Regions from separate parts of the Brachybacterium horti genome, predicted to be linked through region 2. Evidence: riboswitches for the same ligand, from Rfam matches in the RefSeq annotation. Region 2 holds a riboswitch; the other holds the start of a gene.
The links. A riboswitch is a leader RNA that binds a small molecule or an ion and turns the genes downstream of it on or off. The one in region 2 is predicted to bind FMN.

Region 1 (15,383 bases), on a different contig from region 2:
CGATGCTCGCGAAGTCCCTCGCCGCCGCGCTCGGCGCGACCCGCCACCGCATCCAGTTCACCCCGGACCTCCTGCCCGGCGACGTCACCGGCGCGAGCGTGTTCAACCAGGCCACCTCCCAGTTCGAGTTCCGACCCGGGGCCGTGTTCACCCAGGTCCTCCTCGCCGACGAGATCAACCGCGCCTCCCCGAAGACCCAGTCCGCCCTGCTCGAGGCGATGGAGGAGCGGCAGGTGAGCGTCGACGGCGTCACCTACCCGCTCGAGGAGCCGTTCATGGTCGTCGCGACCGCGAACCCCGTCGAGATGGAGGGCACCTACCGCCTCCCCGAGGCGCAGCGGGACCGCTTCCTCGCGCAGACCTCCATGGGCTACCCCGTCGCCGGCGCGGAGGCCCGCATGCTCGCCGCCCAGACCGGCCCCGTCCAGGGCGGCGCCCGCGAGGTCATCGACGCCGTGCGGGCCCGCACCACCCCGCAGCGGATCGCCGCGCACGTGCGCGCCACCCGCCGCGTGCACATCGCCCCCGGCCTCCTCGAGTACGTGGTGCGCCTCGCGACCGCGACCCGCTCCCACCAGCAGGTCGCCCTCGGCGCCTCGCCCCGCGCCGCCGTGCACCTCGTGCGCGCCGCGAAGGCCCGCGCCGCGCTCGACGGCCGCCCCCACACCCATCCGGAGGACATCCGCTCCGTGATCGGCCCCGTCTGGCGCCACCGCCTGCACCTCACCCCGCAGGCCCTCTCCCGCGGCGCGAGCACCGGGGAGGTCCTCGACCAGGTGCTCGCGGCGACCCCGCTGTCGTGACCACGCCCTCCCCGCCCGCCGGGCGGCGCCGAGGCCCCGAGCGGACCCCCGCCCCGGGCCGGCGGCTGCGCCCCACCGCCCGCGGCATCGTCCTCGCCCTCGCCGCCGTGCTCCTGTGGGTGATCGGCGACCTCACCGAGCTCACCCCCGCCCGCTCCCTCGCCGCGGGCCTGCTGCTGTGCCTCGCCGCGGGGATCGTGTGCATCCTCCTGTGCGGGATCGGCCTGCGGGCCCGGCGCAGCCTGATCGACGACGCCGTGCCGCTGGGCAGCTCCGCCCGCGTGCAGGTGCGCCTCGCCGACGGCGCCCTGTTCCCCGCCCTGCCGCTGGGCCGGGGCGTGCTGCGCGAGCACCTGCCCGACGCCCTCGGCGGCCGCGGAGACCTCCCGCTCGCCCGCCGCATGCCCCACACCCTCGCCGTCCCCCGCCGCGGCGCCCACGCGCTGGGCCCCTTCTCGATCGTCGTCGAGGACGTGCTGGGCATGTTCCGCCTCACCGTCACCGCGGAGGACGGCGCCCGCATCGCCGGGCTGCCCCGCGTGGAGACCGTGGAGCCGCTCGCGCTCGCCGCGGCCGGCATCAGCCGCGACGGCGCCGGGCAGGCCGTCACCGGCGGCATCGGCGAGATCGGCGCCATGGCGCGGGTCTACGAGCCCGGCGACGACATCCGCCGCGTGCACTGGCGCGCCTCCGCCCGCACCGGCCGCCTCATGACCCGTGAGGAGGAGCCCGCCGGCGGGCACAGCGCCGTGATCGTGCTCGACACGAGCCGCCGCGAGGGCATCGCCGAGCCGCAGCGCACCGCCCTCGAGGACCGCCTCGTCTCCCACGCCGCCTCCGTGCTCGAGGCGCTCGGCGCGCACGGCTGGGAGGTGCGCGTGCTCGACGCGAGCGGCGACGAGATCACCCGCACCGAACGTCGCATGGCCACGCGCGGCGCCTCCCCGCTGGGCCTCGAGGCGGATGCCGGCGCCCGCCGCGCCGCCCTGCTCGCCCTCGCCGACGTCGGCTTCGACGACGACCCCGCCTCCTTCGCCGCGGGCCGCGACCACGCCGCCGGCCACACGGCCCTCGCGATCGCCCTCGGCGCCGACGACGGCGACCCCTTCTCGGGCCTCGACCTGGACCGCTTCGCCGGCCGTGCCGCGCACCGCACCGCCCTCGCCCTCCGCTGCGCCGGCGACGGCGCGAGTGAGGGCGGGGGAGAGGCGGCCCCGGCCGTCTCCCGCCTCGGTGCCTGGACCCTCGTGCGGGGCACGAGCACGGAGCCCGTGGGCGAGCTGCTCGCCGCCGCCGCGGACGACGGAGGCCGGCGATGAGCCCGCTGCTGGGACGTCCCTCCCTCCCCGCCGGCCATGCGGCCGTGCGCGGCGTGCTGCTGCTCGTCGCGCTCATGCTCGCCGTCACGCCGCTGTCGATCCTCATCACCGGCACGGACTGGTTCACCCTCACCCTGATCGGCGCCGCGCCCGTGATCCTCTCCGGGATCGTGCTGCGCAAGCTGCTGCCGCTGCCCGCGCTGGTCCCCACCGTGCAGGTGCTCGTCGTCATCGCGACCGTGATCGTCGTCGAGCTGCGTCAGGGCGTCGTGGACCTCTCCGGCGGCCCCGCCTCCCTGGTCACCGAGCAGATGCGGCTGTTCCCGACCGCCGTCGCGGATCTGACCGCCTCGCTCGCGCCCGTCACCGTGGGCGCCCGCGGCACCGTGCTCGTGGTGCTGCTCATGGCGCTCGTCGCCCTGCTGCTGGACATCCTGTACCTCGACCTCGGCTGGCACACGCCCACCGCGCTCGTGCTCATGGGCCTCATCGTGGTGCCCGCGCTGCAGCAGCCCTCCGGCGGCGCCTGGTGGACCGTCGCCCTGCCGGTCCTCGCCGGGACGATCGTGCTCGCCTCCCGCACCCTCCACGCCGATCCCGTGCTCGCGCAGCGGGACCCGCGGCCCCAGGCCGGGCCGCTCGCGGGCGCCGGCCGCACCGCTCTCGCCGCGAGCCTCGTGGTGCTGCTCGTCGCCGTGCTCACCGTGCCCACCTCGCTGCTGCTGCCGCAGATCGCGCCCAGCAAGGTCGCGCTCGACATGGACGTCGTCAACGCCTGGAGGAACAAGGACCAGGCGAACCTCGGCTCCGTCATGGTCGACGACTCCGTCTCCGTGCGCCGCGCCCTCCTGCAGCAGGACCCCACCGAGGTGCTCCGCTACACGACCGACGCCGAGGACCCCTCCTACCTGCGCCTGCGCACCCTCACCCGCTTCGACGGCGAGACCTTCACGGAGGGCGACCCGGACACCGCCGCCTCCGGCTCCGAGGCGTTCTCCGACGGCCGCGACGACGGGAACGCCGTGAGCGGGGACGACTCCCTGCTCTCCGAGTACTCCGTGACCGTCACCGACCTCGCGGGCGACCGCCTCCCCGCCCCGGCGGACATCCGCGAGGTCAGCAGCACCGACGCCTCCCTCGATTCCCGGATCACGGTGGACGCGACGAGCGGGGAGATCAGCGCCGGGGAGGGCTCGGGCCTGCTCACCGGCATGGACTACCAGGTCGTCGCCGAGGAGAACCCCGCGACCGCGCAGCAGCTGCGCGACGTCGACCCCTCCGTGCTCTCCGAGCCGCTGGACTCCGGCTACCTCCGCACGAGCGACGTGCCCGCCGCCGCGACGGACCTCGCCGACTCCCTCGTGGAGAGCTCCGGGGCGAGCAACGCCTTCGACACCGCCGTCGCCTTCCAGGACTACTTCCACAACTCCTTCGACTACTCGCTCACCGTCTCCACCCCTCCCGGGGAGGACCCGCTCGAGTCCTTCCTCGCGGACCGCGTGGGCTACTGCGAGCAGTTCGCCTCCGTGTTCGCGCTGATGATGACCTCGCAGGGCTATCCCACGCGCGTCGTCATCGGCTTCACGGCCGGGGACGTGGACGGCGACCAGCGCGTCGTCTCCTCGACGAACGCGCACGCCTGGCCCGAGGTGTGGTTCGGCCCCGAGCACGGCTGGGTGCGCTTCGAGCCCACGCCGTCAGCCGCGAACAACGGCATCGACGTGCCCTCCGTGACCGACGAGTCCCAGGAGACCGCGCCGAGCTCCGAGCCGAGCGCCGCGCAGACGAACACCGAGGAGCCCACCACCGAGGAGACCACCACGGAGGAGGAGACGACCACGCCGGAGGAGTCGCAGACGGCCTCCGACGCCGGCACCGGCGGCGTCTCCCGCACCGGCGCCGAGGTGGCCGGTGACCTCCTGCGCACCGTCGCCGTGCTCGTGGGGGCGGCGCTCGTCGCGGGCCTGCTCGCCGCGGCCGCCGTGGTGCTGCTGCGCCGCCGCCGGGACGCGCGCCGCCGGGCCCGCTGGGAGCGCATGCTCGAGCTGGCCCGCGCGGACGGCGTCTCCTCCGGGGACATGGTGCGCGGCGGGCCCGCCGAGAGCGAGCTGTGGCGCCGCGCCTCCGGGCTCGTGGCCTGGGAGGACCTCGAGGCGGAGCTGCGCGGCCGGGCCGCCGCGGTGCGCTGGCTGGGCTGGACCGGGCTCTGGGGCCGGCCGCCGCTGCACCTGCGCCTGGACCCGGCCCGCCCGCCCGCCGCCGCCCTGGACGCACTCCTCGACGACATCGAGACCGGCTCCGGGGCCCAGGTCACGGACGATCACCGCGAGGCGGCCGCGCGGATCGGCGACGCCGTCGCCGACGCCCGCTACGCCGTGCCCGTGGACCCTGCGCTGTGGGAGGAGTCCCCGGGAAGCGGGGGCGGGGCCCACGGCGGAGGGGACGACGGCGGTGCGGCCGACGGCGTCCCCGATGAGGCGACGGCTCCCGGCGAGGTCGAGCGGCGTGCGCTGCGGCCGGACCGCGACCTCCTCGTCGCGCTCGTGCGACGGGCGCGGTAGCGCTCCCTGGAGCTCCGGCCAGGCCTCGGTCGCCCAGGGCGTGAGCGGCGTCGAGCCGCCGACCGACGAGGTCTTCGGCCGCACCGTCGTCGTCGCGCACCCCGACGGCAACTTCATCCGCGTCAGCGGCGCGGCATCCCCGTCGCGCGGGAGATGAGCGCGTCGAAATGGCGGTCGCTCAGCATGCGGCGGGCGGCGATCAGCGGCTTCGCGCCGAAGCCGACCGCGTAGCGGGTCCTCGGGCGGCGGGCCGTGACGGCGGTGCCGATGGCGTCGGCGATGACCGACGGCGGTGAGTTGCGGTTCGCGTTCGCCTCCGAACGCAGGGACGTCGCGACGGCGGCGGCCTGGTCCGCGTAGGCGCCGGTGCCGGCGGACTTCTCGAGGTGCTCCGCGGCGATGCCGCCCCACTCGGTGGCGATGCCGCCGGGCTCGATGACCACCACGTCGATGCCGAAGGGGGCGACCTCGAGCCGCAGGCAGTCGCTGAGTGCCTCGAGTGCGAACTTCGTGCCGTGGTACCAGCCGCCGAGCGGCGTGTGCAGCTTGCCGCCCATCGAGGTGATGTTGACGATTGTGCCCGAGCGCCGGCTGCGCATGTGGGGGAGGGCGAGCTGGGCGAGGCGGATCGCGCCGAACACGTTCACCTCGAACTGGCGACGACCCTCGTCGATGTCGACGTCCTCGAGGGCGCCGTAGGAGCCGTAGCCGGCGTTGTTGACGAGCACGTCGATGCGGCCGGTCTCCTCGATGATCCGGTCGATGCCGGCCTGCATCGAGGCGTCGTCGGTGACGTCCATGGCGAGCGGGCGGACGCCGTCGGCCCCGAGCTCCTCGAGGCGGTCGACACGGCGGGCCGCGCCGTAGACGGTGAACCCGAGGCTCTGCAGCCGGCGTGCGGTGGCCCCGCCGATGCCGGAGGAGGCTCCGGTGACGAGTGCGGTCCTGGTGGTCATCTCGATCTCCCGATGTAAGGTGAATCAGTGTTCAGGTTCATCATGAACCGGGATTCATGTTGGCGCAAGGGTGATCCGCATCCCCTTGTGCCGTCGGCCCGTCGCCGACACCGCCCGTCGTCCACCCCGAGGAGCACCCGTGACCACCCCGCGAGCCCCGCGCGCCGACGCGGTGCGCAACCGCCGCCGCATCCTCGACGCCGCCCGCGCCGAGGTCGACGCCCACGGCGCCGACGCCGCCATGGAGGACATCGCCCGCACCGCCGGCGTCGCCGTCGGCACCCTCTACCGGCACTTCCCGTCCAAGACCGACCTCGTCGCCGCTGTCATCGACGAGTTCGTGGGCACCGTCGCCGAGGACGCCGAGGCCAGCCTCGCGCGGGCCCGCGCAGGATCCCGTGCCGCGACCGAGGTCGCCGGCTTCCTCTCCCGGGTGACTGACTCCGCCGCCGCGCAGCACCACGTCAAGGCCGCCGCCCGTGCGCTCGGACTCGAGGTGCTGCGCAAGGAGCCCGACGAGCTCGCCGCCGTCGCGGCGCTCTCCGAGCTCCTGGTCATGGCGCAGGAGGCCGGGGACATCCGTGCGGGCATCACCCTGGAGGACATGTACCTGCTCATGGCCACCGTGCCGAGCGACCAGCCGCCCGCCGTGCGCGAGCGCTGGCTGCAGCTCCTGCACGCCGGGATCGACAGCGCGGGCTCCCTCGAAGGCTGAGGCCCCCGGGGGCACGCGATCTCCGCCCGCGTCTCCGCTTACCCTTCTGGGGGAGCACGCCGCCCGCTCCCGGAGCACCCCGAACTCCTCGATGGGCGCCGCCTGGTTCCGCACCGTCGCGCTCCGCATCCCCGACGCCCGCCGCACGGAGGACTCATGACCGAACAGCAGCGACGCTTCCCCGCCTCCGTGTACCGAGAGGGGGAGGAGCCCGATCCCCGCTTCAGCCTCGCCAACGAGCGCACCTTCCTCGCCTGGGTGCGCACGGCGCTCGCGCTCTACGCCGGGGCCTTCGCCCTCGAGGCGCTCGCGATCCCCGAGCCGCTCGTCTGGCGCGCCTCCGCCGCCGCGGTGTTCCTCGTGCTCGGCACGCTCGCCGCGCTGCAGGCCTGGTGGGGCTGGCGGCAGACCGAGCGCGCCCTGCGCCGCGGCCTGCCGCTGCCGGGGCTCGGCGTGGGCGGCGTGATCGTGATCGGCGTGGTGATCGCCGCCGCGCTCGTCGCCCTCGGGATGTGGGTGTGACCGGCGCCGGCAGCGGTCGTGGGGCCGACGGCGGCGCCGGTGTCCGCGGCGCCGTGTTCGACCCGGGCCTGCAGCCCGAGCGCACCCTCCTCGCCTGGCGCCGCACCTGCCTCTCCTTCGCCGTGGGCAGCCTCGTCGCCATGCGCTTCGCGCTCGATGCGCTGGGCACGCTCGCCGTGGTGGGCGGTGTGCTCGGCGCCGCCCTCTCCGTGCTCGCCTACCTGCTCGCCGCGACCGGGTACCGCCGCGCGCACCGCTCGCTCACCGCGCAGGGGGCGCTGACCCGCAGCGGCCTGCCGATGCTGTTCGCGACCCTGGCGGTGCTCGCGATCGGCGCGATGGGCGCCGCCTTCCTGCTGCGCAGCACCCTCGGCGGCTGATCCGCGCCTGATCCGCGCCGGATCCGCGCGGCTGTGCCCCGCGATTGTTCATCGGCCGACGCCGCCGCCGCTCCCGCTCGGGGCCGGTGCTACGGTGGTCCGCGAATGAACCACATTCTCCGGGGTCAGTGAAACTCTGAGCCGGCGGTGACAGTCCGCGACCCAGCTCCTTCGGGAGCTGGTTGACCTGGTGGAACTCCAGGACCGACGGTGAAAGTCCGGATGGGAGGAGATGTGGCGTCGCCCAGGCGACGCCTGGTGCGCCCTGCGTGCACCCTGCGTCGACCCCCGGCGTCGTCCATGGCCCTGTGCACGCTCCAGGCCATCTCCCCGGACCGCACTCCGGGAGGACGACCGTGCACGACCCGCACCCTCCGCAGCCCGCCGCCGCAGGCACCGCGCCGCTGCCCGCCATCGTGCTGCCCGCCGCCGAGCACGCCGCGCTGCGGCGCGCCCTCGAGCTCGCCGCCCGCGGCCCCGCCGACACCCCGAACCCGCAGGTCGGCTGTGTGCTCCTCGCCCCCGACGGGACGACCCTCGGCGAGGGCCATCACCGCGGCGCGGGCACCCCGCACGCCGAGGCCGACGCCCTCGCGGACGCCGCCGCCCGCGGCCACGACCCCCGCGGCGGCACCGCCGTCGTCACCCTCGAGCCCTGCCGCCACACCGGCCGCACCGGCCCCTGCGCCCGCGCCCTCCGCGAGGCGGGCGTGGCCCGCGTCGTCTTCGCCCTGCCCGATCCGGGCGCGGCCGAGGGCGGCGGCGGGGCCGAGCTCGCCGCCGCCGGCATCGACGTCGCCGGCGGCCCCGCGGCCGTGGGGGAGGAGCTCGCAGAATCGGCCCTCGACCTCATCGGCCCCTGGTATGCGCGCGCCGCCCGGCCTGCCGTGCGCGTGATCCTCAAGACCGCGACCACGCTCGACGGCCGCGTCGCCGCCGCGGACGGCACGAGCCGCTGGATCACCGGCCCCGCCGCCCGCGAGCACGCGCACCGGGTGCGCGCGGGCGTCGACGCGATCGTCGTGGGCACCGGGACCGTCCGCGCCGACGACCCCGCCCTCACCGCCCGCCCCGCCGGGGCAGCAGCAGGACCTCAGCCGCTGCGGGTCGCCGTCGGCCGCCGTCCCGTGCCCGCGACGGCGCGGATCCGCGGATCCGACGGCCGCTTCCTGCAGGTGACCACGCACGACCCGGCGCTCGTCATCGCCCACCTCGCCGCCCGCGGCGTGCGTCGCGTCGTCGTCGAGGGCGGCCCGCACCTCGCGACGGCCTTCCTCCGCGCGGGCGCCGTCGACGAGCTCCACGCCTACCTCGCCCCCGTGCACCTGGGCGCGGGCACGGCCGCCGTCGGCGACCTCGGCATCACCACCATCGACCGCGCCCTGCGCTGGCGCACCGTCCACGTCGATCAGCTCGGCGAGGACGTGCTCCTCGTCGCCCGCCCCGCCTGACCCCCACCGAAGGAGACCCCATGTTCACCGGCATCGTCGAGGAGATCGGCACCCTCACCTCCCTCACCCCGCAGCCCGACGGCTCCGCCCGCCTGCTCCTGACCGGCCCGCTCGCCGCCTCCGATGCGGGCCTCGGCGACTCGATCGCCGTGGACGGCGTGTGCCTCACCGTCGTCGAGCTGCCCGGCGACGGCAGCTTCGCCGTGGACGCCGTCCCGGAGACCCTGCGCCGCACCGCGCTCGGCGAGAAGGCCGCCGGCGCCCCCGTTAACCTCGAGCGCTCCCTGCGCGCCGACTCCCGCCTGGGCGGCCACATCGTTCAGGGGCACGTCGACGGCGTGGGCCGCCTCCTCTCCCGCCGCGGCGAGGGGCGCTGGGAGGACCTCCTGCTCACCCTGCCCGCGGAGATCGCGCCGCTCGTCGCGGAGAAGGGCGCCGTGACCGTCTCCGGCGTCTCCCTCACCGTGACCTCCGCCGGGGCGGACTCCTTCGGCGTCTCCCTCATCCCCGCGACGCTCGAGGCGACGACCCTCGGCACGCTCCGCGAGGGCGACGCCGTGAACCTCGAGGTCGACGTCATCGCCCGCTACGTCGCCCGCCTCACCGGCTTCACCAGCAGCACCGCCGACGGCGCCGCGGAGGGGGAGGGACGATGACCGAGCACGGCACGAACCGCCCCGCAGACGGCGCCCCCGCCGGAGGCCCCGCCCCCGGGCCCGTGGACGACGAGCGCTCGGCCCGCGTCGCCCGCGCCCTCGCCGAGCTGCGCGAGGGCCGCCCCGTGCTCGTCGCCGACTCCGCGGACCGCGAGAACGAGGTCGACGTCATCCTCTCCGCCGCCCTCGCCACCCCCGACTGGGTCGCCTGGACGGTCCGGCACTCCTCCGGCTACCTGTGCGCGCCGCTGCCCGCGGAGCTCGCCGACCGCCTCGAGCTGCCGCTCATGGTCCCGCGCACCCGCGACCCGCTGCGCACCGCCTACACGGTGAGCGTCGACGCCGCCCAGGGCGTCACGACCGGGATCTCCGCCGCGGACCGCACCCGCACCCTGCGCGCCCTCGCCGCGGCCGACGCCGGACCCGAGGACCTCATCCGACCCGGTCACGTGCTGCCGCTGCGCGCGGTCGCCGGCGGCGTGCGCGAGCGGCCCGGCCACACCGAGGCCGCCGTGGACCTGTGCCGCCTCGCGGGCCTGCCGCCCGTCGGCATGATCTGCGAGCTCGTGCGGGACGACGGCGACGTCATGCGCCTGCCCGAGGCGGAGCGCCTCGCCGAGCAGCACGGACTCGCCCTCCTCACGATCGCGGACCTCGCCGCGGACCTCGACGCCCGGGCGACCGCCGCGACCCGCGCCGCCGTGCCCGTGCCCGGCGCCGCGGGGCCCGCCCCGCGCGTGCACCGCGTCGCCACCGCCCAGCTGCCCACCCGGCACGGCGCGCTCACCGTGCACGCCTACCGCGACCGCCGCACCGGCGCCGAGCACCTCGCCCTCGTGGCCGGGGAGATCGGGCCCGACGCCGTCACGACCGTGCGCGTGCACTCCGAGTGCCTGACGGGGGAGGCGCTGGGCTCGCTGCGCTGCGACTGCGGCCCCCAGCTCGACGCCGCCCTCGCCGCGATCGACCGCGACGGCGGCGCGGTCGTCTACCTGCGCGGCCACGAGGGTCGCGGGATCGGCCTCGCCGAGAAGATCGCCGCCTACGCCCTCCAGGACCAGGGGCGGGACACGGTCAGCGCGAACCTCGAGCTGGGCTGGCCCGCGGAGGCCCGCGAGTACGGCGCCGCCGCCGCGATCCTCCAGGACCTCGGCGCGACCCGCGTGGACCTGCTGACCAACAACCCGGACAAGGCCGCGCAGCTCACCGAGCACGGCGTGGGCGTCGAGCAGGTCTCGCCGCTCGTGGTGGGCGTGGTCCCCGAGAACACCGCCTACCTGCGCACCAAGGCCGAGGAGATGGGCCACCACCTCCCGCCCGAGCTGCTCGACATCACCGACCCCACCTGCCCCGACACCACCACCCCCACGGAAGGACCCCTCTCATGAGCAAGGCCGGAGCCCCCGCCCTCACCCCCGACGGCCACGGCCGTCACGTCGTCATCGTCGCCGCGAGCTGGCACGACACGATCATGGACGCCCTCGTCGCCGGTGCGCAGCGCGCCCTCGACGCCGCCGGCGCCACCCACGAGCTGCTGCGCGTGCCCGGCTCCTTCGAGCTGCCGCTCGGCTCCCTCCGCGCCGCCGAGGGGGCGGACGGCGTCGTCGCCCTCGGCACCGTGATCCGCGGCGGCACCCCGCACTTCGAGTACGTCTGCCAGGCCGCGACCCAGGGGCTCATGGAGGTCTCGCTGCGCACGGGCAAGCCCGTCGGCTTCGGGCTGCTGACCTGCGACGACGAGCAGCAGGCGCTCGACCGCTCGGGCCTGCCCGGGTCGAGCGAGGACAAGGGCGCGGAGGCCGCGGAGGCCGTCATCGCCCTGCTCGCCGCGCTCCCGGCCCCCACCGCCTGAGCTGCCGGGCCCGCCACCTGGCCCCGGCCCCACCGCTCGGGTCCCTGCCCCCGTCACCTGGACCCGGCTACTCCGCTCGGGTCCCCGCCCGTTCTTCCCTGTCCGATTGCGCACCTGAGTTCCGATTTCGGAAGCCAGGTGCGCAAACGGACATGGTCCGGGAGGAGGCCGGTGTCCGTTTGCGCGTCTGAGTTCCACTTTCGGAAGCCAGGTGCGCAAACGGGCATGGCTGAGGGGCGGGCGGGCCGAGCGTGGGCCGGGCGGGCCGGGCTCGTCGGGCTCGCCGCGCATGGACCGGACCCCGGGCATGCGAACGGGGGCGGGGCCAGGGCATCTGCCCCGGCTCCCGCCCCCGTCGTGGGGCGCTCAGGCCTGGTGGTTGGCGCCGAACTTGCGGTGCCGGGCCTGCTCCTCGAACTCGCGGGCCGCGCGCAGCGAGTCGACCTCGCCCACCACCGGGTTCGGCTGGTGGGTGGCGCGCGTGCCGCCGTACAGGGACAGCAGGTTCATGGCGACGGCGCGCTGGTTGCGGTGGCCCAGCAGCTTCGTGACGTGCACGCCGAGCCACGCGAACCAGCCGACGGTGCCGTTGAGGCCGATCGAGCCGACGCCCGGGAGCTCCGGCATCTCGGTGATCGCGGCATGGCGGCCGATGGTCGCCATCGTGCCGAGGTCGACGTAGTGGAAGGGCTTCTTGGCCTTGCCGGCGACGTCGGCCGCGATCGCGCGGGCCACCGCGCGGCCGGCCTGGATGGCGGGCTGGGCGAGCTGGGGGAGGGAGCCGTCGCCACCGGCCACGTCACCCGCGGCGAACACGCCCGGGAAGCCCTTGACCTCGAGGTTCTCGTCGACGTCGAGGCGGCCGCGCTTGTCCTGGGGCAGGCCCCAGGTCTTCACGACGTCCGCGACGGCGACGCCCGCGGCCCAGATGGTGATGTCGGACTCGAGGACGGTGTCGTCGTCGAGGGTCACGTAGTCGTAGCCCACGGACTTCACGCCGTGACCCAGGCACAGATGCACGCCGCGGTCCTCGAGCTCGTGCGCCGCGTACTCGCGGAACTCCTCGCGGAACTCCTTGATGAGCTCGCCGCCGCGCTGCACGAGGCGGATGTTCAGGGTGCCCGGGTCGAGCTCCGGGTAGAGGATGTCCAGCTCCTGCTTGCGGAAGTCGGCGAGCGCACCGGCGATCTCGACGCCGGTGGGGCCGCCGCCCACGATCGAGACGTGCAGCAGGTCCCCGTCGCGGGCGCGGCTCGCGCGCTCGAGCTCGGAGAACACACGGTCGCGGATCGCGATGGCCTGCGAGCGCGAGTACATCGGCATCGCGTGCTCCTCGGCGCCCGGCGTGCCGAAGTAGGTGGTCGTGGCGCCGTTGGCGAGCACGAGGTAGTCGTAGCGCAGGCGCTTCTCGCCGCGCTGGCCCTCGTCGACGGTGACGACCTTCTGCTCGGGGTCTACGCCGATGACCTCGCCCTGGCGGTAGCGCATGTTGGGGACCTTGAGCGAGAGGCCGCGCAGGAACATCGTGACGTCGCCCGGGTTCAGGCCCGCGGTCGCCACCTGGTAGAGCAGCGGCTGGAAGGTCTTGTAGACGTTGCGGTCGATGAGGGTGACGCGCACGCGGGAATCCGCCAGGCCCAGCACCGCGTTGGCCCCCGCGAAGCCGCCTCCGATGATCACCACGTGGGGCCAGCTCCCGCCGTCCTTCGCGGGGACGGTGGGACGACGTGCCAGGAACGGCAACACCATGGGGGAGCTCCTTCGGGGTGTCGGCGGGAGCCGGTCCGAGCGTGCCGCGTCGGGCGGGCCCTTCGTCGGGAGGATGACGGTCTGTAGGGCGGGACGGCAGTCTGGTGCCTGCACGGTCGAGGCGCCGGACGCCCTTCCGCGGGGAGGTCGGCTCGATGCTACCCAATCCGGGACGGAGGTCCCATGCCCGCTCCCCCCGGATGTGGTTGACGAGACGCGCGACGACGCCCGCCCCGGAGACGCACCCGACGCGGCCGACGCGGCCGACGACTCCCCGGCGACGGTCAGGAGTACGCCCGGCGAATGTTCGATAACGCTCCGATCACCGTCGGTGCGAACACCGAACGGAGCGCTGGGGTGGGCGCTTGAATGGGCGACGGCCCTGCCGGCGGCGGACCCGCACCCCGCGCCCGGCCCCGGTCACCTCCCGCTGATCCCCCTCGGTTACCCACCCCTCTGCGTCAGGAGCTCCTCAGATGTCCTCATCGGTCCCGCGCCGCGCCGCCCGCCGCGCCGCCGCCGGACTCGGCATCGCCGCCGTGTCCCTGTCCACCGCCGTGCTCGCCGCCGCCCCCGCCTCCGCGCTCGCCGCGGGCGACCAGGTGACGCTGCTGGGCATCAACGACTTCCACGGCGCGCTGAGCGCTGGTGACAAGCTCGCCTGCACCGTCGTCACCGCCGAGGGGACGAACCCCAACACCGTGCTGCTCTCCTCCGGCGACAACGTGGGCGGCTCCGCCTTCGAGTCCGCCGTCGCGCACGACGAGCCGACCATCGACTACCTCAACGCCCTCGGCGTCGACGCCACCGCGATCGGCAACCACGAGTACGACCAGGGCCAGGACGACCTCACCGGCCGCATCGAGCCGCGCACCGACTTCCCGGACCTCGCCGCGAACGTGTACGTCTCCGCGACGGGCGAGCGTCTCCACGAGCCGTACACGATCGTGCAGGCCGGGGACGTGAAGGTCGCCGTCGTCGGCGCCGTCACCACCAAGACCCTCGCCAAGGTCAGCCCCGCCGCGATCGAGGGCCTCGAGTTCCGCGACCCGGTCACCTCCGTCAACGAGGCGATCACCGAGCTCGACGCCTCCGGCGCGGAATACGACGTGCTCGTCGCCTCGTACCATGAGGGTGCGAGCGGCAGCGGCGCCGTCGGCTCCGCCCCCGCCAACAGCGACCCGATCTTCGAGGAGATCGTCACGGACACGTCCCCCGAGGTCGACGCGATCTTCAACGGCGACTCCCACCAGACCTATGCCTTCGATGCGCCGGTCCCCGGCCAGTCCGGCGAGGTCCGCCCCGTGGTCCAGACCGGCGCGAGCGGGGCGAACCTCGGCTCGATCACGCTGAACCTGGGCGCGGACGGCGACTGGGACGCGGCCACCGGTGGCACCACCCTCCTCCCCACGGCCGACGCCGACCTCGCATCCTGCGCCGGGAACGCCACCTACGAGGCCGCCTCCACGGTCGCCGCGGACGCGATCGCCGACGCCGCCGTGCAGGGCGCCGTGCCCGTCGGCTCCATCACGGGCGACGTGACCACCTCCTGGAACGATACGAAGGCCACGTACGACGCCGACGGCGTGCGCGTGCCGCTGACCGAGCCGGCGCCCGACAAGCAGGGCAGCACCAAGGGCGACGACCGCACCCGCCACTCCGCCGCCGGGAACATGCTCGCGGACTCCATGAAGTGGTACCTCGAGGAGCGCGGCGCCGCCCAGGAGCACGAGGTCATCGGCCTCATGAACCCCGGCGGGATCCGCGCCGAACTGTGGGACGCGGCCGCCGGCGACGAGGGCGACGGCGTGGTCACCTACGCCGAGGCGAACTCGATGGTGCCCTTCGGCAACACCCTGAACTCGGGCGACATCACCGGCGCCCAGCTCAAGGAGGTCCTCGAGCAGCAGTGGCAGCGCGGTGAGGACGGCGCGGACACCGGTCGCTTCCTGGCCTTCAGCGTCTCGAACAACGTCGAGTACGTCACCGACTCCTCCCGCCCCTTCGACGACCGCGTCGTCGAGATCCGCGTGAACGGCGAGCCGATCACCGACGACGCCGTGTACACGATCGTCGCGGCGAGCTTCCTCTTCGAGGGCGGCGACAACATGTGGGCCCTCACGGGCGCCACGAACGTGCGCGACTCCGGTGTGCTGGACCGCGACGCCTTCGTCGAGTACCTCGGCGCGAACCCCGACCTCGCCCCCGACCACTCCCAGCGCCAGCTCGACGTGCAGCAGAGCGGGGACACCGTCCCCAGCCTGACCATCACCGGCCTGGACTCCCTGTCCCTCGGAGCCCCGCAGATCACCGAGGCCACGGTCGACGCCGGTGACCTCGGCGTGTTCACCGCCCCCGTCACGGTCGACGAGGCCACCGGCCGCGCCACCACCCAGGTCACCATCGACCCCGAGACCTG
Region 2 (15,383 bases):
CGGCCAGGACGCCCGCATCCACCTGCTCAAGAACAACGTCGACTCCCAGGGCAACGCGTTCGGCTCCCACGAGAACTACCTCGTGGACCGCCGCGGGGAGTTCACGCGGCTGCCGCGCTACCTGCTGCCCTTCCTCGTGACCCGCCAGATCGTCACCGGCGCGGGCGGCGTCGTCGTGGACCGGCCGCTCGGGGAGCCCACCGCCCCCGGCACCCCGCGCTTCGTGTTCTCACGCCGCAGCGACCACATGTGGGAGGCGGTCTCCTCGGCGACCACGCGCACCCGCCCGATCATCAACACCCGCGACGAGCCGCACGGCGACCCCACGCGGTTCCGGCGCCTCCACGTGATCGTCGGCGACTCGACGCGCAGCGAGGTCTCCACCCATCTGCGCTTCGCAACCACGGATCTCGTGCTGCGGCTCATCGAGTCCGGGCGCACGCTCCCCGAGCTCGCGCTCGCGGACGACATCGCCGCGATCCGGGTCGTCGCCCGTGACCTCACGGGCGCGGAGCCGCTCGAGCTCGCGGGTGGGGGCACCACGACCGCGCTCGAGGTGCAGCAGCGCTGGCTCGACCTCGCCTCGACCGTCGCGGAGCCCGCCGAGCTGGGGGTGCTCGAGACCTGGCAGCTGGCGCTCGACGCGGTGCGCACGGGGGACCGGTCCTGGGCCGCGCAGCACCTCGACTGGGCCATCAAGGAGCGTCTGGTCTCCCAGGTCGTCGAGAGGCGCGGCGTCGCGCTCGACGACCCGGTGATAGAGCGCCTCGATCTCGGCTACCACGACATCGACCCGAGCGGCTCGGTCTTCGCCTCGCTGCGCCGTCGCGGGCTCGCCCCGGCGGTGCTCGACGAGGAGCGGATCGCCGCGGCGGTCACGACGGCGCCCGCCAGCACGCGCGCCCACCTGCGCGGACAGGTCGTGACGGCCGCGCTCGAGCACGGGGTGGACCATGTCGTGGACTGGACCACGCTGCGGCTGACCCGCTCGGGCTCCGCGCCGGTGCAGATCCTGGACCCGTTCCAGACCCGCAGCGACGAGGTGGACGCGCTCCTGGCGCGGATCCGCGGCGGCGGTGCCCCGACCCCCGGCACCGTCTGAGCCGCATCGGCCGCCGCTTCCCAGCTTGCGCGTGAACCCTCCCGGCGCGCCCCCGTACCCTGGTCCTCGTGTCCCACCCCGGGGCCCACGATCCGAAAGGTCCTCCGTGATCCGTCGCCGCACCCTGCTGTCCACCGCCCTGGCCGCGACGGCCGCCATCGGCCTCGCCGCCTGCTCGAAGGACGACAGCGGCTCGAGCGCCTCCGACGGCGGGTCCGACGGCGGCGGCGCCGCCGCGCTCTCCGGCGTGGACGTGAGCGACGACCTCGGCTCCGAGCCGACGGTCTCCTTCACCGCGCCGCTGAGCATCGATGCCGCGGACGCCCGGGTGATCGCGGCCGGCGACGGCGCGACCCTCGCCGAGGGCGACACCGTGATCATGCGCAGCATGTACGTCGACGCGAGCACGGGGGAGACCCTCCAGTCGTGGTGGCAGGGCGCTCCCGCGGGCGGCCTGCAGGTCACCTCCGACGGCCTCGGGGCGGAGGCCTTCGCCTTCTTCCAGACGGTCACGGTGGGCTCCCGCTTCGCGATGGCCGGCTGGCAGCAGGACAGCAGCGGCAACGCCGTCTCGCTCGTCCAGGTGGGCGACGTGGACCGCGTCGTCTCCCCGCTGCGCGCCGAGGGCGCCGAGCAGAAGCCCTCGGGCTCCTACCCGAAGGTCACGCTCGGCAAGGACGGCGCCCCGGCGATCGACGGTCCCGGCTCGGGCGACGCCCCCGCGAAGACCGTCCGCGAGGTGCTCATCGAGGGCACCGGGGACACCACCCGCAAGGGCGACTACCTGACGATGCACTACACCGGCTGGGCCTGGGAGACGGGCGAGCAGTTCGACTCCTCGTGGGAGCGCGGCGCCCCGTTCAGCTTCGTGCAGGGCCAGGGGCAGGTCATCTCGGGCTGGGACGACAACCTGCTGGACCTCAAGGTCGGCAGCCAGGTCATGCTCGTGATCCCCGGTGACGAGGCCTATCCTGCCGATTCGGGGTCCGAGCTCGCGGGCCAGACCCTCATCTTCGTGGTCGACGTCCTCGACGCCGCCCACACCAACGCCTGACCACCCCCAACATCGGAGGAACGATGAACCGCAGCAAGCCCGAGATCGACGCCCCCGAGGGCCCCGCGCCCACCGAGCTCGTGATCGTCGACGAGACGGTCGGCGACGGCGAGGAGGCCGGCCGCGGCGACGTCGTCGACGTGCACTACGTCGGCGTCTCGCACTCGACCGGTGAGCAGTTCGACGCCTCCTGGGACCGCGGCGAGCCACTGCGCTTCCAGCTCGGCGTGGGCCAGGTCATCACCGGCTGGGACCAGGGCGTGCAGGGCATGAAGGTCGGCGGCCGCCGCCGCCTCGACATCCCCGCGCACCTCGCCTACGGCGACCACGGCGCGCCGCCGGTCATCGCCCCGGGCGAGACCCTCATCTTCGTGTGCGACCTGGTGGCGGTGCACAAGCGCTGAGCCCCTCCGTCCACGCGTCGGGCGGGGAGCAGCAGGGCCTGTTCGAGGCCCCTGCCCCCGCCGCGCCCGCCCCGACCGACCCGGCCCGCGACTCCGCGGGCCGGGTCGGTGGTCTGCGCACCACCGCCGGCTTCGCCCTCGCGCCGGAGCGGCCGGTCGCCTCCGTGCGGCTGATCGGGGTGCTGCCGCACCTGGACCGCCCCTTCGAGTACGCGGTCACCGCCGAGACCTCCGCCGCCGAGGCGGGCATGCGGGTCCGGGTCCGCTTCTCCGGCAAGGACACCGAGGGCATCGTCCTCGAGCGGCGGGACGCGCCGACGACGGACCGCGCGCTCGCCCCGCTCGTCCGTCTCGTCTCCGAGGACGTCGTCGTGCCGCCCGCCCTGATGCGCGTGTGCGAGGACGTCGCCGATCGCTGCGCGGGCACCGTCGGCGACGTGCTCCGGCTCGCGCTGCCGCCGCGCCACGCCCGTGCCGAGAAGCGCGATCGGGAGATGGCGGCCGCGGAGCGGGACGCCGCCGCGGCCCGCGCGTCGGCCGCGGCCGCGGAAGCGGCTGCCTCCGCTGATGCCGACACCGACACCGACACCGACACCGACACCGACACCGACACCGACACCGAGGATGCTCCCGCAGCGGACGCCGCGACGACGCCGCCCCGCCCCGGCGACCGCTACCCGGGGCTCGCGGCGCTCCTGAACCGCGCGGGCGGTGCCGAGGGGCCCGTGCCCCGCGCGAGCCTCACCCTCGACGCGGGCGACCCCTGGACCGCCGTGACCGCCGGAGCCCTCGAGGACCTCGGCCCCGACCGCGGCGCCCTCGTCATCGCCCCGGACCAGCGCGACGTGGCCCGCCTGTCCCGCGTGCTCACGGAGCGCGGCATCGACCACGAGGTCCTCGCCGGCACCGAGGGGCCGGAGAAGCGGTACCGCACCTTCCGGCGGGTGCTGCGCGGCGCGACCCGCGTGGTGCTCGGCAACCGCTCCGCGGCCTTCGCCCCCGTCCGCGATCTCGCCCTCGTGATCTGCTACGACGCCTCCGACGACCTCCTCACCGAGCCGCGCGCCCCCTATCCGCATGTGCGCACGGTGCTGCAGGCGCGTTCTGCCGAGGAGCGCTGCGCGCTGCTCTTCCTCGCCTCGAGCGAGTCCGTGCCGCTGCGCGCCCTCGAGACCGCCGGCTACCTCCGCCGGCTCGAGCCGCTGCCCGCGGCGTTGACGGCCGTGCGGCCCCGGATCACCGCGATGGACCAGTACCTGCGCGACCGCGAGGGCGCCTCCGGCCGCTCCCGGATGCCGCGTGAGGCGCTGCGGGTCATCCGCGAGGGCCTCACCCGGGGGCCCGTGCTCGTGCAGGTGCCGCGTTCGGGCTACGTCCCCGCGATCGCCTGCACCTTCTGCGGCACCCGCTGTCACTGCCCCGAGTGCTCCGCCCCGCTCTCGCTCACGGGCCGCTCCGGCCCGCTGCACTGCCGGGTCTGCGGTCGCCGGGAGGACGGCTACCGCTGCCCCGAATGCCATCGCACCGAGGTGCGGGCGATGGTCGTCGGCTCCACGCGGACCGCGGAGGAGCTCTCCCGCGCCTTCCCGTCCGCACGCCTCCAGGTCGCCGGCGGCGCCCACGGACCGCTCGAGGACGCCGACGTCGACCCCGCCGGGATCGTCGTCGCGACCCCCGGGGCGGAGCCCGCTCCCGAGGGCGGCTTCGCCGCGGGCCTCCTGCTGGACGCCGACGCGATGCTCGCCCGTGCCGCCTACGACGCGGACGTCGAGGCGGTGCGCCGCTGGCGCAACGCGATCGCCCTCGTGCGCACGGCCGAGCAGGGCGGGGAGGTGCTCGTCGTCGGCACCTCGACGCTGCCCGCGATCCGCGACCTCGTCGCCCATCGCTCCTCGGTGTTCCTGGACCGGGTGCTGGCCGACCGCGCCGAGCTGGACCTGCCGCCCGCGAGCCGGCTCGCGGAGATCGTCGGGGACCGGGACGCCTGCCGGCGCTTCCTGGAGAACGTCGAGCTCCCGGACGGCACGGACCGCTTCGGTCCCGTGGACCTCGACGGCCCGGGCCAGGCGGGCACGGCGCGCGCGGTGGTCAGGATCACCCCTTCGCGCTCGCGGGAGCTGACGACCGCGCTGCGCTCGGGCGTCGCGGGCCGCTCCGCCCGCAAGGAGCGAGGCTCGCTGCGGGTGCGGCTCGACCCGCCCGACGTCTTCTGACCCTGCCGTCCCCATAGAATCGAGCCATCATGCGTCTGCTCTTCGCCGGCACCCCCGAGGCCGCCCTCCCGTCCCTGCGCGCCCTGCTCGACTCCGCCCACGAGGTGGTCGGGGTCCTCACGCGCGCCGACGCCCCCCGCGGCCGCGGTCGCCGCCTCCACCCGAGCCCCGTCAAGGAGCTCGCCCTCGAGGCGGGCGTGCCCGTGCTCACGCCGCGCACCCTCCGCGACGCCGAGGTCCAGGAGGAGATCCGCACGCTCGCCCCGGATGCGGCGCCCGTCGTCGCCTACGGCAACCTCGTCCCCGCCGCCGCGCTCTCGATCCCCGCCCACGGCTGGGTCAACCTGCACTTCTCCCTGCTGCCCGCCTGGCGCGGAGCCGCTCCCGCGCAGCGGGCCGTGCTCTCGGGACAGCGGGAGACCGGCATGAGCGTGTTCCGACTCGAGGAGGGCCTGGACACCGGCGACGTCATCGCCTCGGCGCCCACGGCCATCGGCCCGCACGAGACGGCCGGCGAGCTGCTCGAGCGCATGTCCCACGACGGCGCGGGCCTCCTGCTGCAGGCCCTCGACGCGCTCGAGGCCGGCACGGCCTCCTTCACCGTCCAGGACCACGACGCCGCGACCCACGCCGCGAAGCTCACCACCGCGGAGGCCCGCATCGACTGGACGCGCCCCGCCGAGGAGGTCGACGCGCACGTGCGCGGCATGAGCCCGGACCCGGGCGCCTGGACCCTGCTGCGGGGGGAGCGGTTCAAGGCCCTCGGCACCGAGGAGCCCGCACCGGACCCCTCCGTCACCGCCGCTCCCGGGGAGCTCGTCGCGACCCGTCGGCAGCTGCTCGTGGGCACCGGCACCACACCGATCGCCCTGTCGGTCGTCGCCCCCGCCGGGAAGCGGGCCATGCGCGCGGCGGACTGGGCGCGGGGGGCGGGCCTCGAGCCCGGCACCAGCTTCGAGAACGAGGAGGACCGCGCATGAGCCGCGAGGACGGACAGCGCCGCTCCGGCGGCCCGGGCGGGGACCGCCACGGCGGTCAGGGCCACGGGGGTCAGGGCCGCAGCGGGAACGGCCGGGACGGACAGGGCCGTGGCGGCCAGGGCCGCGGCCGGGACCAGCACGGCCACGAGCGCTCCGGCTCCCGGGGCAGCGGCGGCCCGCGCCGCGGGTGGTCGCAGCAGCGGCCCTCCGAGCGCCGTGGTCGCACCACCGGCTCCCGGCTCGTGGCCTTCGAGGGGCTGCGCACGGTGCGCGAGGACGACGCGTACGCGAACCTCGTGCTCCCGCAGCTGCTGCGCCGACACCGCCTCCCCGGCCGGGACGCCGCCTTCACGACCGAGCTGTTCTACGGCTCCCTGCGCGCGCAGGGCCGTCTCGACGCCGTGCTCGCCGCCTGCATCGACCGCGACCTCGAGGACGTCGACCCGGACCTCCTGGACGTCATGCGGCTCGGCGCCTATCAGCTGCTGGACATGGCGGTCGCCCCGCACGCCGCGACCTCGGAGACCGTGGCGCTGGCCCGGCAGGAGGTCGGCGCGGGGGCCGCGAGCTTCGCGAACGCCGTGCTGCGACGGGTGGGGGAACGGACCCTCGAGGAGTGGCTCGAGGAGGTGGCCCCGGACCGTGCGAGCGACGAGACCGGACATCTCGCGGTGCGGCACTCGCATCCCCGCTGGGTGGTCCGTGCGCTCTCCGACGCCCTCGCCGGCCACGGCCGCGACCGGTCCGAGATCGATGCCCTGCTCGCCGCCCAGAACGCCGCCCCCGCCGTCTCCCTCGTCATGCGACCGGGTCTCACCGACCTCGACGAGCTGATCGACGAGGGCGCCTCCCGCGGGCACCTCTCCGTGTTCGGCGCGGCCTGGCCCTCGGGGGACCCGGGCGGGATGGACGTCGTCAAGCAGGGGCGCGCCGCCGTCCAGGACGAGGGCAGCCAGCTCATGGCGCTCGCCCTCGCCCTCGGCGCCGACGACCTCGTCACCGCGGACGACGCCCACTGGCTGGACCTCTGCTCAGGGCCTGGCGGCAAGACCGCGCTGCTGGGCGGCCTCACCGTGGACCACGACGCGGACCTGCTCGCCCTCGAGCTGCAGCCCCACCGCACCGAGCTCGTCGACCGCGCCGTTGCGACGCTCCGCGAGGCGGGGTGCGAGATCGAGACCCGCACCGGCGACGGCACCGCGATCGGCGCCCAGATGCCGGGCCGCTTCTCCCGCGTCCTCGCGGACGTCCCCTGCTCGGGCCTCGGCGCGCTGCGCCGCCGCCCGGAGTCGCGGTGGCGCCGCAGCCCGGGGGACATCGGCCACCTCGGCGCGCTCCAGCGGGAACTGCTGGGCTCCGCCCTCGACGCGACCGCCCCCGGCGGCGTCGTCGCCTACGTGACCTGCTCGCCGCACCTCGCGGAGACCCGGCTCGTCGTGGCGGACGTCCTGCGCCGCCGCGACGACGTCGAGCAGCTCGACGCCCGCCCCGCCGTGCGCGCCGGCATCCTGCCCGAGGAGCAGGAGACCGCCGAGCTCGGCGAGGGACCCTCCGTGCAGCTGTGGCCCCATGTGCACGGGACCGACGCCATGTTCATCGCCCTGCTGCGCAGGACCCCCTCCGAGGAAGGACCGAAGGCCTCATGAACTCCGCCTACGCGACCGACGGCCGCTACATCCACCCCAGCATCCTCAACGCCGACTTCATGAGCATCGGCGCGGAGCTCGACAAGATCTCCACCGCGGACAGCGTCCACGTCGACGTCATGGACAACCACTTCGTCCCGAACCTCACCTTCGGCGCGAGCATGGTCGAGCAGATCGTCGAGCGCAGCCCGATCCCCGTGGACGCCCACCTGATGATCGCCGACGCGGACCGCGAGGCGCCGGTCTACGCCGAGGCGGGGGCGTCCTCGGTCACCTTCCACCTCGAGGCGGCGGCGGCGCCGGTGCGACTGGCCCGTGAGCTGCGTCGCAAGAACGCGGCCGTCGGGGTGGCCCTGCGCCCGGCGACGCCGGTCGAGCCGCTGCTCGACGTCATCGGCGAGTTCGACATGCTGCTGCTCATGACGGTCGAGCCGGGCTTCGGCGGGCAGAGCTTCCTGGAGACCATGCTCCCGAAGATCCGCCGCGCGCGCCGCGCGATCAGCGAGGCGAACCTGCAGGTCTCCATCCAGGTGGACGGCGGCGTCTCGCGCGAGACGATCGAGCGCTGCGCCGAGGCGGGGGCGAACGTCTTCGTCGCCGGCTCCGCGATCTACAAGGCCCGCGACGCCGCGGAGGAGATCGCCGTGCTGCGGGAGCTCGCCGCCGGGCACTGATCCCCACGTGATCCCCCTGAGGAGTGCCTCGTCCGACGCCCGTCCGCCCTCGGCGGACGGGCGTCGTCGTCCCCGTCGGGCTGGTCTAGAGTTCCCCTGTCACGCAACGTGACGTGCTCCGGGGTCGGTGGAAGTCCGAGCCGGCGGTGACAGTCCGCGACCCGCTTCGGCGGTGGAGCCGGTGGAATTCCGGCGCCGACAGTACAGCCTGGAAGAGAGGCGCACGTCCGCACGCGGTCGGGCGCCTCCGCGCATCCGTCCTCCCGTGCCGGCACAGCTTTGTCCCCCGGAGTCACTGCATCCGACGGGAGAAAGGCACCGACATGGATCTTCTGCAGTGGCTCTTCACCGCCCGCCTCGACCTCGGGAACGGACAGTTCCTGCTCTGGCGCGAGGTGCTCGGCAACGTCTTCGGACTCCTCAGCGCCCTCGGCGGCATGCGCCGCAAGGTCTGGGCCTGGCCGATCGGCATCCTCGGCAACCTGCTCCTGCTCACGGTGTTCATGGGCACCCTCTTCGGCGATCCGCAGGCCGTGGATCTGCTGGGCCAGGCGGGTCGCCAGGTCATGTTCATCGTCACGAGCGTCTACGGCTGGGTCCGCTGGAAGCAGGCGAAGGGCTCCGGCGGCACCGCCGTCGAGCCCACCTGGGCCTCCTGGGGCACCCGCGCGCTGCTGCTCGTCGCCCTCGTCGGCGGCACGGCCGCGCTCACCCCGCTGTTCCGCGCGCTCGGCTCCTACGAGCCGGTGTGGGCGGACGCCTGGATCTTCATGGGCTCCCTGCTCGCGACCTTCGGCATGGCCAAGGGCTGGGTCGAGTTCTGGCTGATCTGGGTGGCCGTCGACGTCGTCGGCGTGCCGCTGCTGATCAGCGCGGGCTACTGGGCGAGCGCCCTCATGTACGTCTTCTACGGCGCCTTCACGCTGACCGGGTTCTTCGTGTGGTGGCGCGTGCGACGTCGCCAGGACGCCGAGGGCGGGGGAGTGACGGTCGAGACCGCGCACCTGGACCCCACCGTGGGCCGCGGCGGCCACGGCCGACGCCGCAGCAGCTGACGCTCCCTTCCTCCCGTCCCGGCGCCGCGCCCCGCACCCGCGCCGCCGCCCGGTGGGCGGGCGCGGGCGCGGGCGGGCCCCGGGGATCGGTACCCTGAACCCGTGAAGGATTTCGAGGCGCTGTACGCCGAGCTCATCGAGAAGGCCCGGACCCGACCGGAGGGCTCCGGCACCGTCCGCGAGCTGGACGGCGGCGTCCATCAGATCGGCAAGAAGATCGTGGAGGAGGCGGCGGAGGTCTGGATGGCCTGCGAGCACGAGACCGACGACGACGCCGCCCTGGAGATCAGCCAGCTGCTGTACCACGTCCAGGTCATGATGGTCGCGAAGGGCCTCACCCTCGAGGACGTCTACCGCAAGCTCTGAGCGTTGGGCCCGCAGCTCCTGCGGGCCCCGTCCGAACCGTCCCCCCCTCCGTCCCCCGACCCAGCACGCCGCCGCTCCCGGCGGCGGAGGAGCTTCCATGCTGCGCATCGCCGTGCCCAACAAGGGCGCCCTGTCCGAGCCCGCCGCCGACCTCCTGCAGGAGGCGGGGTACCGCCGTCGCGGCACCGCCAAGGAGCTCGTCGTCGTCGACCACGAGAACGACGTCGAGTTCTTCTACCTGCGCCCCCGCGACATCGCCGTGTACGTGGGCTCGGGGACCGTGGACGTGGGCATCACCGGCCAGGACATGCTCCTGGACTCCCGCACCCCGGCCCGCGAGATCCTCGACCTGGGCTTCGCCCGCTCGACCTTCCGCTTCGCCGCGCCGAGCGGCACCCGCTCGCAGGTCGCCGAGCTCGAGGGCCTGCGGATCGCCACGAGCTACGAGAACCTCGTCGAGGACCACCTCGCCGAGCACGGCGTGCACGCCGAGGTGGTCCACCTCGACGGGGCCGTCGAGTCCTCGATCCGGCTCGGCGTCGCCGACGTGATCGCGGACGTCGTCGAGACCGGCACGACCCTGCGCCAGGCGGGCCTGGAGCCCTTCGGCGACCCGATCATGACGAGCCAGGCGGTGCTCTTCTCCCGCCCGGAGCTCGAGCTCGAGGACGCCGCCGCGCGCTCCCTCGAGGTGCTCGAGCGGCGCATCCGAGGCGTGCTCGTCGCGCACCGCTATGTCATGCTCGACTATGACATCCCCACCGCGCAGCTCGAGCGGGCCGTCGCGGTCTCGCCGGGATTCCAGTCGCCCACGGTCTCCCCGCTGCACGGCGGCGAGTGGTCCGCCGTCCGCGTCATGGTGGACAAGAGCGGTGCCCATCGCATGATGGACGAGCTGTACGACGTCGGCGCGCGGGCGATCCTCGCGACGGCGATCCAGTCCTGCCGCATCTGAGGAGGCCGGGCGGTCACGATGACCGATGAGGAGCTGCCGACGATCGTCCTGCGACCCCGCCTGGTGCGGGTCGCGGGCTACGCGACGGGGCTGCTCACCCTCGCCGGCGTCGTCTTCTGGGCCCTCGTCATCCCCGGCTTCACGCCGGGCGGCCGCGCCGTGCTGATGGGCGCCGGCGTGGTCGCGCTCGCCATCTGCCATCTCGAGGCGCGGGTGCGGCTGATCGCCCGCCCGGACACGCTCGTCGTCGTCAACCACCTGCGCACCCGCACCGTGGACTGGGCGGAGGTGGTGGGCGTGAGCTTCCCGATGGGCGATCCCTGGGCCCACCTCGACCTCGCCGACGGCACCACGCTGGACACCATGGCGCTGCAGCGCGCGGACGGCCGTCGCGCCGTCGCCGCCGCACACCGGCTCGCGGCGCTCGTGCGCGAGCGCGGCGAGGCCCGCCCCGGCACCCTGGGCTGATCCGGCGCGTCACCGCCGGAGACGGTGCGGCGCCGCTCACTGCAGGGCCGCGCTCAGCCGCGGGTGATCCGCTGCGCCGCGGCGCGCCCCGCGAGGGCGCCGAAGAGGAAGGCCGCGGGATCCTCGGCGAGCGAGCGTCCCATCGTCAAGAGCCGCACCGGCATCCGCTCGAGCGCCGCCCGCAGCCCGTCACCGGGCACCTCGACGCTCCGGTGCTCGACCCCGCGCATCCGCGCCCGGTCGATGATCATCGAATCCACCTGTTCCGCGACCGACGCATGGAATGCGCTGTACTCGGGATCCGCGGGGGAGAGCAGCGGCAGCAGCGCGGGGGCGAGGGCCGCGCGGCCGAGGGTCGTCGACGCGTGATGGGACAGCCCGTGGTGGCGCTCGCGAGCGTCCCCCTCGGAGACCCGCAGCGCGGCGACGACCGTGCCGCCCAGCACATGGGCGGCATGCAGGGACTCCACCAGCTGGAGGCCCGAGAACCCCCACGGCGTGCCCGAGCCGAGCGTGCCCGGCCCCTGGACCGCGATCACGACGTCGGCGTCCAGCACGTGCCGCGCGCCCAGCAGCGCCGAGTGGACGGTCACCGCCTCGTGCTCGCCGCCGAAGGCCTGCCCGCAGCTGATGACCCCCTGCACGAGCTCCCGCTCCCGGAGCTCGGCGGCGGTGCGAGAGAACGCCGCGGGCAGGGCCGCGGCATCGGTGTGCACGTGCACGATCCGGGCGTCCGGGTCCGTCTCCCGGATTCCGGCGACCACGGCGGGCAGCGCGGAGTGGAGGTCCGTGACGACCACGGGCATGCCACCGAGGTCCTCGGCGTCCTGGAGCAACGCGTGGTGCGGGCTCGCGGGGTCGTCGATCGCGTCGAGCACCGTCTGCATCGGGGTGTAGCGGGCCTTGACCATGTGCCCGGCGGGGTCCGGCTGCGCGGCGCCGGCCGATGCAGAGGCCGCGTCGACGGCGTCCGGTCGGGCGACGACGAAGGCCTGGCCCCCGGTGCCCAGGCCGCGCCGCAGCGCGTTGGTGTTCAGGAGGACCACCTCGCCGGGGGAGGGGGCGCCCGTGAGCTCCGGGTAGGCGAGCGCCGGCACCCGCTCGCCGCCCTCGAGCTGCACCTCGCAGCGCACGACCCCCGACCAGGCGGGAAGGTTCGTGACGACGGTTCCTCGTTCCCAGCGCAGCATGCGCGCCATCCTACGGAGATCCGCAGGACGGGCCCCGGCCGACTATCCTGGACGGGTGGCTGCACGAGGTGTGGAAAGACTGCTCAACGTCATCATGACGATCGGCTCGCGCCGTCGGATCGACCGCGCGAAGCTGTTCGCCGTCATCCCCGAGTACAAGGAGGCGGTGAGCGACCAGGCGGCGGAGCGCATGTTCGAGCGCGACAAGGCAGCGATCCTCGAGCTCGGGCTCCCGCTCGTCACCGAGTCGGACGTCCTGGACGACAACACCGTCTACTACCGCATCGCCTCGCCGCGCGAGGACGCCGTGCTGGACCTCAGCACCGCGGAGTACACCGTGCTGCTCGCCGCGAGCCGGGCCTGGGACCAGGCCGCCGCCGGCGGCGCCGCCCGGCGGGTGCGGGCGAAGCTCCTGAGCCTCGGCCACGACGCCGATCCAGATCTGCTGCGACGCACGCCCCGCGGCGCCGTCGAGTCCCTCCCCGTGCTGAGCCCGCTGCTCGAGGCCGTCACCGACGGCACCCGCGTGCGCTTCTCCTACCGCGCCGCGACGGGCTCCGTCGCCGAGCGCACCGTCGAGCCCTGGGTGGTGGGCGTGCACGACGGCCACTGGTACGTCTACGGCTGGGACACCGGCCGCGAGGACGTCCGCATGTTCCGCGCGTCCCGCATCGAGTCCTTCCCCCGCGCGGCCGGTGAGGCCGCCCGCCCGCGGCCGGAGCAGGTGGACCTCGAGGAGGTCCTCTCCCGCATGCACACGGGCGACGACCGCGACCGCGCCGTGCTGCGCGCCGAGCCCTTCAAGGCGCTCGCCCTGCGCGATCGCGCGGGCGCGGATCTCGCCGCCCCCGAGCTCACCCTGCCCGAGCTGCCCCGCGCCGCCGCGCGCCGACTGCTGCTGGGCGAGATCCGCTGGACAGAGGTCACCGCGCCGCCGGAGTGGCGCCAGGAGATCCACGAGGTGCTCGCCCAGATCGCCGCCGCGCACGAGGGTCCGGCCGATCTCGCTCCCCTCGAGGCCGCCCCCGAGCGCACGGCCTCCCGGATCCGGGTCTCGAGCTCGAGCAACGACGACGTCTCGCGGCTCATCGCGGTGGCCTCCTACGTCATGCAGCGCGGCGAGGTGGAGCTCGTCGAGCTCGCCGAGGCGCTCGGGGTCACCGAGAAGCAGGTGACCGCCGATCTGCAGGTGCTCTTCCTGTGCGGCGACCTCGGCACGGGCTGGGAGGACCTCATCGAGGCGGAGTGGGAGCACGGGGTGGTGCGTGTGCGCAACGCGGAGCCGCTGCGCCGCGCCCTGCGCCTGAGCGCGGTCGAGGTCACGGCGCTGCTCGCCGGGCTCGCCGCGCTCGCGGCCACGGCGGGGGAGGCGGCCGAGGCGATCGCCTCCGCCCGCGCCACGCTGCTCGCCGCGGCGGGCCTCGACCGTCCCGCCGTCGCGGCGCCCACAGGGTTCGGGGCCCCGCCGGAGGGGGCGGACGCCCCGGGGGCCGGGGGCACGAGCACCGAGCCGCCGTCGCACGACGAGCCCCGTGAGCACCCCGAGGAGCGGACCGCCCATCGCGCCGACGCCGTGCTCGCCGCGGTGCAGTCCGCGCTGCGGGCGGCCGACGACGACCCCGCCTCCCGGCTGATGATCCGCTACTCCGCCTCCGACCGACCCGGGACGAGCGTCCGGCGCATCCGCCCGCTGCGGCTCGAGACGGACGGCGCCCGCTCCTACCTGCTCGCCGAGTGCGAGCTCGCGGGCGCGGAGCGGCGATTCCGCCTGGACAGGATCGTCGAGCTCCCCGCACCGGGGACGGAGCAGCACCCCGCGCTGCCCGGCGAGGACACCGCGGATCTGCAGGGCGTGGTGGGGAGCGACCCCGAGGGCGAGCTCGAGGGGACGTGGCTGCGGCTCGAGCCGCCGGCACGCTGGATCGCGGAGTCCTTCGAGGCCACCGCGCTGCGGGACGGCGAGGGCGCCGTGGTCTATGCCCGGCTCGACGAGCCGCTGCGCGCTCCGCTCGTGGACGCGGTCCTCGAGACCGCGGGTGCGGCGACGGTGCTCTCGCCCCCGTCGCTGAGAGACACGATCGTGACCGTGGCGCGCACCGCCATGGCACACCATTCCTAGGTCCAGGGACTACCCTGGGACCGCCCACCGAGCGGTGGGCGGAGCCCCTCCGGAGCCTCCCGGGCTGCACCCGGTCCGATGTGGGACCATGGCCCGAGCCGTGACGACCACGGCGATGTTGAAAGGTAACCCCCATGAGCTTCTTCAAGAGCCCGGTCGCGATCGTGGTGCTTCTGATCCTGGTCGTCCTGCTCTTCGGCGCCGGCAAGCTGCCGAGCCTCGCGCGCAACGTCGGCAAGTCGATGCGCATCTTCAAGAGCGAGGTCGAGGAGATGCGCGGCGACGACAGGTCCTCCGACGAGGACGACGAGGACGACCGCCCCGTGCGACGCAGCACGGAGCGCACCTCCGAGCGCGGCCGCGAGTACGACCCCCGCGACACCGCCGACGAGACGACCCCCGTCCGCGCCCCGCGCGACGAGGACGACTCGTACCGCCGCGACTGATCACCTCGTCGCCCGACGAGGTCAGGGGTCCGGGCCGGTGACGGCCCGGACCGCGACTGCCGGGAGGAAGCACGTCCGTGGCCAGTGACACCCAGGCCCAGGGGACCCCCAAGAAGGGTCGCCGCCCCAAGGATCCCGAGGGACGCATGTCCCTCGGCGAGCACCTCATCGAGCTGCGCAACCGGCTCGTGATCTCCGCGATCACGATCGTGCTGCTCTCGATCGTGGGATGGCTCGTCTATCCCTGGGTCTTCGACGCGCTCCAGCGTCCCTTCACGCAGGCAGCCGCCCAGGGCATGCAGGCGGACCTCAACTTCCAGGGCGTGGGCACGGGTCTGAACGTGCGGCTCCAGATGTCCGCGTACGTGGGCATCATCCTGTCGAGCCCCATGCTCATGCTGCAGATCTGGCTGTTCGTCATGCCCGGCCTGCACAGGAACGAGCGCAAGTACGCGATCGGCTTCTTCGGCAGCGCGATCCCGCTCTTCTTCCTGGGCTGCGTCGCCGGCTACTGGGCCGTGAACCAGCTGGTCCCCGTGATGCTGAGCTTCACACCCGTCAGCGACACCGTCACCCAGTACATCAAGTACGACGAGTACCTAGCCCTGCTCGTGAAGACCATGCTCGCCTTCGGCATCGCCTTCGTCATGCCGGTCGTGCTCGTGCTGCTGAACTTCCTCGGCGTCCTCCGCGGCAAGACCATGCTGCGCG

Region 1: another riboswitch for FMN. It lies ahead of ribD (dihydrofolate reductase family protein); the one in region 2 lies ahead of pnuC (nicotinamide riboside transporter PnuC).

Annotation. Positions count from the first base shown of each region.
Region 1 is NZ_BAAHAM010000001.1:594,575-609,957, reverse strand. Features, by position in the region: gene ACYVAP_RS02925 (AAA family ATPase) at 1-803, shown strand, start outside; gene ACYVAP_RS02920 (DUF58 domain-containing protein) at 800-2,122, shown strand; gene ACYVAP_RS02915 (transglutaminaseTgpA domain-containing protein) at 2,119-4,683, shown strand; gene ACYVAP_RS02910 (oxidoreductase) at 4,806-5,639, opposite strand; gene ACYVAP_RS02905 (TetR/AcrR family transcriptional regulator) at 5,779-6,354, shown strand; gene ACYVAP_RS02900 (YidH family protein) at 6,511-6,876, shown strand; gene ACYVAP_RS02895 (YidH family protein) at 6,873-7,256, shown strand; FMN riboswitch at 7,367-7,494, shown strand; gene ribD (dihydrofolate reductase family protein) at 7,613-8,707, shown strand; gene ACYVAP_RS02885 (riboflavin synthase) at 8,728-9,363, shown strand; gene ribA (bifunctional 3,4-dihydroxy-2-butanone-4-phosphate synthase/GTP cyclohydrolase II) at 9,360-10,751, shown strand; gene ribH (6,7-dimethyl-8-ribityllumazine synthase) at 10,748-11,215, shown strand; gene ACYVAP_RS02870 (NAD(P)/FAD-dependent oxidoreductase) at 11,582-12,964, opposite strand; gene ACYVAP_RS02865 (bifunctional metallophosphatase/5'-nucleotidase) at 13,441-15,383, shown strand, end outside.
Region 2 is NZ_BAAHAM010000002.1:622,559-637,941, forward strand. Features, by position in the region: gene pafA (Pup--protein ligase) at 1-1,102, shown strand, start outside; gene ACYVAP_RS08095 (FKBP-type peptidyl-prolyl cis-trans isomerase) at 1,209-2,156, shown strand; gene ACYVAP_RS08100 (FKBP-type peptidyl-prolyl cis-trans isomerase) at 2,180-2,560, shown strand; gene ACYVAP_RS08105 (primosomal protein N' family DNA-binding protein) at 2,530-4,773, shown strand; gene fmt (methionyl-tRNA formyltransferase) at 4,803-5,753, shown strand; gene ACYVAP_RS08115 (RsmB/NOP family class I SAM-dependent RNA methyltransferase) at 5,750-7,399, shown strand; gene rpe (ribulose-phosphate 3-epimerase) at 7,396-8,073, shown strand; FMN riboswitch at 8,184-8,301, shown strand; gene pnuC (nicotinamide riboside transporter PnuC) at 8,397-9,128, shown strand; gene ACYVAP_RS08130 (phosphoribosyl-ATP diphosphatase) at 9,231-9,494, shown strand; gene hisG (ATP phosphoribosyltransferase) at 9,592-10,449, shown strand; gene ACYVAP_RS08140 (PH domain-containing protein) at 10,468-10,917, shown strand; gene ACYVAP_RS08145 (DUF3866 family protein) at 10,971-12,107, opposite strand; gene ACYVAP_RS08150 (WYL domain-containing transcriptional regulator) at 12,163-14,226, shown strand; gene tatA (Sec-independent protein translocase subunit TatA) at 14,361-14,672, shown strand; gene tatC (twin-arginine translocase subunit TatC) at 14,750-15,383, shown strand, end outside.